Regions from separate parts of the Thomasclavelia spiroformis DSM 1552 genome, predicted to be linked through region 2. Evidence: a T-box and tRNA genes for the amino acid it is inferred to sense, from the RefSeq annotation. Region 2 holds a T-box; the other holds one or more tRNA genes.
What was found. A T-box is a leader RNA that pairs with one kind of tRNA and senses whether it is charged. The one in region 2 lies ahead of metG (methionine--tRNA ligase), so its partner is inferred to be a tRNA-Met.
Positions count from the first base shown of each region.

Region 1: it has a tRNA-Met gene. The T-box ahead of metG (methionine--tRNA ligase) is inferred to sense a tRNA for this amino acid. The anticodon was not compared.

Region 1 covers NZ_CP102275.1:1,726,197-1,729,584, reverse strand. The annotation lists gene NQ543_RS08340 (extracellular solute-binding protein) at 1-162, shown strand, start outside; tRNA gene NQ543_RS08335 (tRNA-Cys) at 349-423, shown strand; tRNA gene NQ543_RS08330 (tRNA-Leu) at 430-518, shown strand; tRNA gene NQ543_RS08325 (tRNA-Arg) at 590-666, shown strand; tRNA gene NQ543_RS08320 (tRNA-Pro) at 684-760, shown strand; tRNA gene NQ543_RS08315 (tRNA-Ala) at 778-853, shown strand; tRNA gene NQ543_RS08310 (tRNA-Met) at 887-963, shown strand; tRNA gene NQ543_RS08305 (tRNA-Ile) at 1,000-1,076, shown strand; tRNA gene NQ543_RS08300 (tRNA-Ser) at 1,084-1,176, shown strand; tRNA gene NQ543_RS08295 (tRNA-Met) at 1,197-1,273, shown strand; tRNA gene NQ543_RS08290 (tRNA-Asp) at 1,278-1,354, shown strand; tRNA gene NQ543_RS08285 (tRNA-Phe) at 1,358-1,433, shown strand; tRNA gene NQ543_RS08280 (tRNA-Arg) at 1,538-1,614, shown strand; tRNA gene NQ543_RS08275 (tRNA-Pro) at 1,632-1,708, shown strand; tRNA gene NQ543_RS08270 (tRNA-Ala) at 1,726-1,801, shown strand; tRNA gene NQ543_RS08265 (tRNA-Met) at 1,835-1,911, shown strand; tRNA gene NQ543_RS08260 (tRNA-Ile) at 1,948-2,024, shown strand; tRNA gene NQ543_RS08255 (tRNA-Ser) at 2,032-2,124, shown strand; tRNA gene NQ543_RS08250 (tRNA-Met) at 2,145-2,221, shown strand; tRNA gene NQ543_RS08245 (tRNA-Asp) at 2,226-2,302, shown strand; tRNA gene NQ543_RS08240 (tRNA-Phe) at 2,306-2,381, shown strand; tRNA gene NQ543_RS08235 (tRNA-Glu) at 2,410-2,485, shown strand; gene NQ543_RS08230 (hypothetical protein) at 2,537-2,938, shown strand; gene gdhA (NADP-specific glutamate dehydrogenase) at 2,969-3,388, opposite strand, start outside.
Region 2 covers NZ_CP102275.1:22,381-25,768, forward strand. The annotation lists gene NQ543_RS00110 (polysaccharide deacetylase family protein) at 1-140, shown strand, start outside; gene NQ543_RS00115 (GTP pyrophosphokinase) at 403-1,035, shown strand; T-box leader at 1,125-1,324, shown strand; gene metG (methionine--tRNA ligase) at 1,362-3,278, shown strand; gene NQ543_RS00125 (ECF transporter S component) at 3,341-3,388, opposite strand, start outside.

The DNA of each region.
Region 1 (3,388 bases), 820 kb from region 2:
ACTGCTAATGTAAAAGCAGCAAAAAAAGCTTCTCAAAATGATTTTAAAGGAATTAGTGCTTATGATATTCGTACTGATTCAAAAGATGAAATATTTGCATATCAAACAAATGAAGTAAAAGAAATGTATAATCTACGTTGGACAAAAGTAAAGTCAAAATAATCTTAAACTGTTGGTAAAAACCAGCAGTTTTTTTAAAAAAAAGAATTGATTTAATCAAAGTTTTTTTTATCAAAAGAAGAAAAGTGTAATTTTTTTGAAGAAAAGTCTTGCAAAATTAATATATATGTTATATTATATAAAGGCAGTCCGGTGAAAGACACGGAAAAGTGAAGAAAAAATATTAATGGTTCCATGGCCAAGTTGGTAAGGCAGCAGACTGCAACTCTGTTATCATCGGTTCGAGTCCGGTTGGAACCTCCATTAAGTGCCCAGGTGGCGAAACTGGTAGACGCACAGGACTTAAAATCCTGCGGACCTTAAAATCCGTGCCGGTTCGATTCCGGCCCTGGGCACCATTTAACAAAAAAAGGACTTGCAAAAGCTTGAGAAAGATGTTAGAATATGGAAGCGTTGTAAGGAAGAAGAAGCGCTAGTAGCTCAACTGGATAGAGTGCTTGACTACGGATCAAGAGGTTGTGGGTTCGATTCCTGCCTAGCGCGCCATTTAAAAAAGCAAAAAGCGGGAAGTAGCACAGCTTGGTAGTGCACCTGGTTTGGGACCAGGGGGTCGCAGGTTCAAATCCTGTCTTCCCGACCATTTAAAAAATAAGAATTGGGGCCTTAGCTCAGCTGGGAGAGCACCTGCCTTGCACGCAGGGGGTCAGCGGTTCGATCCCGCTAGGCTCCACCAATATTAGATTATAGCATTGCTGTAGTTGATTACGGCGGGGTAGCTCAGTTGGCTAGAGCAATCGGTTCATACCCGGTGGGTCGGGGGTTCGAATCCCTTCCCCGCTACCAATTAAATATGAGGTACCCGTAAGAGACAAACAACAAGGACCCTTAGCTCAGTTGGTTAGAGCTATCGGCTCATAACCGATCGGTCGTTGGTTCGAGTCCAACAGGGTCCACCAATAATGCGAGGGATTACCCAAGTCCGGCTGAAGGGATCGGTCTTGAAAACCGACAGGGGATTAACGTCCCGCGGGGGTTCGAATCCCTCATCCCTCGCCATTTATTTAAAAAAAGAATATCGCGGGATGGAGCAGTCTGGTAGCTCGTCGGGCTCATAACCCGAAGGTCGTTGGTTCAAATCCTTCTCCCGCAACCAAAATGGTCTGGTAGTTCAGTTGGTTAGAATGCCGCCCTGTCACGGCGGAGGTCGCGGGTTCGAGTCCCGTCCAGACCGCCAATTGGTTCCGTAGCTCAGTCGGTAGAGCAGAGGACTGAAAATCCTCGTGTCGCTGGTTCGATTCCGGCCGGAACCACCATTATAACTGTGTTAACAGTTTTTATTTTGGTCATTTAACAAAAAAAGGACTTGCAAAAGCTTGAGAAAGATGTTAGAATATGGAAGCGTTGTAAGGAAGAAGAAGCGCTAGTAGCTCAACTGGATAGAGTGCTTGACTACGGATCAAGAGGTTGTGGGTTCGATTCCTGCCTAGCGCGCCATTTAAAAAAGCAAAAAGCGGGAAGTAGCACAGCTTGGTAGTGCACCTGGTTTGGGACCAGGGGGTCGCAGGTTCAAATCCTGTCTTCCCGACCATTTAAAAAATAAGAATTGGGGCCTTAGCTCAGCTGGGAGAGCACCTGCCTTGCACGCAGGGGGTCAGCGGTTCGATCCCGCTAGGCTCCACCAATATTAGATTATAGCATTGCTGTAGTTGATTACGGCGGGGTAGCTCAGTTGGCTAGAGCAATCGGTTCATACCCGGTGGGTCGGGGGTTCGAATCCCTTCCCCGCTACCAATTAAATATGAGGTACCCGTAAGAGACAAACAACAAGGACCCTTAGCTCAGTTGGTTAGAGCTATCGGCTCATAACCGATCGGTCGTTGGTTCGAGTCCAACAGGGTCCACCAATAATGCGAGGGATTACCCAAGTCCGGCTGAAGGGATCGGTCTTGAAAACCGACAGGGGATTAACGTCCCGCGGGGGTTCGAATCCCTCATCCCTCGCCATTTATTTAAAAAAAGAATATCGCGGGATGGAGCAGTCTGGTAGCTCGTCGGGCTCATAACCCGAAGGTCGTTGGTTCAAATCCTTCTCCCGCAACCAAAATGGTCTGGTAGTTCAGTTGGTTAGAATGCCGCCCTGTCACGGCGGAGGTCGCGGGTTCGAGTCCCGTCCAGACCGCCAATTGGTTCCGTAGCTCAGTCGGTAGAGCAGAGGACTGAAAATCCTCGTGTCGCTGGTTCGATTCCGGCCGGAACCACCATTATAACTGTGTTAACAGTTTTTATTTTGGCCTGTTGGAGAAACGGTTAACTCACATGCCTTTCACGCATGCATTCACGGGTTCGAATCCCGTACAGGTCACCATTTAGTAAATTACAACCTTTAGGTTGTTTTTATTTTATATAAAGAGGTGTTATGATGAAATATAAAGAATTTAGGATGATGATTTTTTCGATTGTTATGTTTTTATTGATTAGCGGAGCATGTGTTTATTTTGCAATAGACCATAATAAATCAAAAGTAATTATTGGTCTAATATTATTATTTGTGCTTTTATCAATAATAACAACTAAGTATAATATGAAGATATTTAATGATTCAATGATGATTTATGAATACAAAGGAATTGGAATTTTACCGGCATTAATTGATTATAAGGATATTAAAGATGTTGAATTAATTAGTAAGCATAAAATAAAAATAAAGCATCGAACTTCATCTACTTTATATATATTGAATGCTCAAGAGTTTTATAATGAACTGATGGAAAGAATGAATGAATATAAAGATCAAATTGCAAAAGTAAATAAAAAATAAAAAAGCACTGTTAAGTGCTTTTTAGTTATCTTAATAAATTCCTTGAGATATCATTGCAGCTACGACTTTTTCAAATCCAGCGATATTTGCTCCTTTGATTAAGTCATATCCTAATCCATATTTTTCAGCAGCAGCAACTGATGAATTATGGATATCAATCATAATATTATGAAGTTTTTCATCAACTTCTTTTGCTGTCCAATTATAACGCATAGAGTTTTGTGACATTTCTAATGCAGATACAGCAACACCACCAGCATTAGCAGCTTTAGCAGGAGCTAAAATACCACCATTTGCTAAGAAGTAATGTACTGCTTCAGGAGTTGTTGGCATATTTGCACCTTCAACGATATATTTAACACCGTTAGCGATCAATTGTTTAGCTTCTTCTTCACCGATTTCATTTTGTGTAGCACATGGGAAAGCCATATCAACTTTTAATCCCCATGG
Region 2 (3,388 bases):
TAATATTGATACATGATATTCATACATTTACGATAGATGGATTAGAGATGGCGTTAGAAGAACTAAGTAGAAATGGCTATCAGTTTGTAACACTAGAAACCTTAAGTCAATATAAAGAATTAAAAAATGTTATTAAATAATTAATTTTAATATTTAATAATTATAAGTATTTACTATGATAACCTTCTAGTAGAAAGTGAAAGTATTTAAATACCGACTACAGAAGGTTTTTAATAATTTAAAATTTATAATAGGTATGTAAAATAATCTTATTAAATTTTAAATTAAAATGAATAAAAAAGAGAATAAATGTGCATATTTATAATATGTTTTACATAAAATAACATTATTAATTGTAATTAGTAATAAAATTATTTTTTACAATAATAATGAGGTGAAAAAATGAATCAAAAAATAGATAATATATTAGATGAACAAAAAAAATTTCAACAGCTCATGCAACCTTATAAAGCTGCAATAAAAATAATAAAAATAAAATTAGAAATAATAGATCAAAATCTAGAATTTGAATATGGTCATAGTCCCATACATAATATACAATATAGAATAAAATCACCAAAAAGTATTATAAATAAGTTGGAAAGAAAAAAATTAGAAAAAAATATAGAAGGTATAAAAAAAATAAATGATATTTCCGGATTAAGGGTAATATGTAATTATATAAATGATATACATTATATTGCACAATTATTAATTTTACAAGAAGATGTTGTTTTGATAAAATATAATAATTATATAACTTATCCTAAAAAGAATGGTTATAGAAGTTTACATTTAATAGTGACAGTTCCAGTATATCAAAATGATTTGTTAATTAATGTACCTGTTGAAATTCAAATAAGAACTATTGCAATGGATTGCTGGGCATCATTAGAACATGAATTAGTGTATAAAGCAGATAAAAAAGCTAATGAGGAAATAAAACAAAGATTGAAAAAATGTGCAGAGATGATGGAAAAAACTGATTTGGAAATGCAAAAAATATACATGGAATTAAATCATTCATGGCAATAAAAATGTTTCACGTGAAACATTAAAAACAAATGAATAGATAAATCGAAAAATAATTGACATTAGTTCTATAGTTTGTTAAAGTTAAGATTGAAAAAGCAAAGATGGGAAGATGTTAAAGTAGCGCAAATAGAGACTTAGTGGCTGGTGGAAACTAAGAGTTAAGCTTTAAGAGATGGCCCCGGAGCTGTTATCTTGAATAGTTAAAGATAAACGTCTAACTTGCGTTAAAAGTTTAGAGTGGCACAGTAATGTGTAAAAAAGGTGGTACCGCGATTATTTCGTCCTTTTATAAGGACGTTTTTTTATTTTGAAAGGAGAATGAATATATGAAAAATGAAAAAGATTATTATCTTACAACAGCTATTACATATACTTCAGGAAAACCACATATTGGAAATACCTATGAAATTATTTTAGCTGATGCAATTGCAAGATTTAAAAGACAAGAAGGATATAATGTTTATTTTCAAACTGGAACAGATGAACATGGTCAAAAAATTGAATTAAAAGCTAAAGAAGCTGGAATTCCACCACAACAGTTTGTAGATGAAAAAGCAGCTGAAGTTAAAAGAATATGGGATTTAATGGATACAACATATGACCGTTTTATGAGAACTACAGATGAGTATCATAAAAAACAAGTTCAAAAGATATTTAAAAAATTATATGATCAAGGTGACATATATCTAGGACACTATGAAGGTAAATATTGTACTGCTTGTGAATCGTTTTTTACAGAATCACAATTAGTTGATGGTAAATGTCCAGATTGTGGAGGACCTGTAAATGATGCAAAAGAAGAAGCGTATTTCTTTAAATTATCAAAATATGCAGATCGTCTGATTGAACATATTGAAAAACATCCAGAATTTATTCAACCAGTATCACGTAAAAATGAAATGATGAATAATTTCTTAAAACCTGGTTTACAAGATCTATGCGTATCAAGAACATCGTTTACTTGGTCAATTCCAGTAGACTTTGATCCAAAACATGTCGTATATGTATGGATAGATGCATTAACTAATTATATCACTGGTTTAGGATATGATGTAGATGGTAATCATGGAGAATTATATAAAAAATATTGGCCAGCAGATTTACATTTAATTGGAAAAGATATAGTGCGTTTTCACACAATTTATTGGCCAATCATGTTAATGGCTTTAGATATTCCATTACCAAAACAAGTATTTGGACATCCTTGGTTATTACAAGGTGAAAGTAAAATGTCTAAATCAAAGGGGAATGTAATTTATGCAGATGATTTAGTTGATATTTTTGGAGTAGATGCAGTTAGATATTATGTATTACATGAGATTCCATATGATAACGATGGAAGTATTACATGGGATTTATTGGTTGAAAAAATAAATTCTGATTTAGCAAATGTATTAGGTAATTTAGTAAATAGAACAATTTCTATGTCTAATAAATATTTTGATGGAATAGTTAATAATCCAAAAGTATATGAACCAGTGGATGAAGAATTAATCAATATTGCATTAGAAATGCCAAAAAAAGTAATAAATAAAATGGATGATTTTAAATCATCAGATGCATTAGATGCAATTTTTACATTACTTAGAAGAACTAATAAATATATTGATGAAACAATGCCATGGGCATTAGCTAAAGATGAAAGTAAAAAAGAGCGTTTAGCAACAGTTTTATATAATTTAATTGAAAGTATTCGTTTTAGTGCTATCGCATTAATACCATTTATACCTTCAACGGCAAATAAAATTTTAGATCAAATAAATACAGATCAAAGAGATTACCAAACATTAAATGAATTTGGTGCATATAAAGAAGGAACAAAAGTTACAGAAAAACCAGAAATTTTATTTGCACGTTTAGATTCGAAAGAAATTGAAAAGAAAGTTGCAAAGTTATCTACTGTACAAGAAGTAAAGGAAGATGATTTAATTACAATTGAAGATTTTAAAAAGGTTGAATTAGTTGTTGGAACGGTAGAGGAATGTAAAAAACATCCTGATGCTGATAAATTACTGGTATCAAAAATTAATTTAGGTAAAGAAACAAGACAGATAGTTAGCGGAATTGCAGATTACTATAATCCAGAAGAATTTGTAGGTAAAAAAGTAATTGTTGTTGCTAACTTAAAACCTGCTAAGTTAAGGGGAGTAGAATCACAAGGAATGGTTTTAGCAGGCGAAACCAAAGATTTATTAGAAGTAATTAATGTTGAAAATTTACCTAATGGTACCAAAATTCATTAATATTTAAAAATAGCTAGTTAACTGATTTAGCAGTTATCTAGCTATTTCATATTAAAATAAAATTATTTATATTTTTTGCTATTGTCTGGTGAGAGCTTAGTTAATAAATT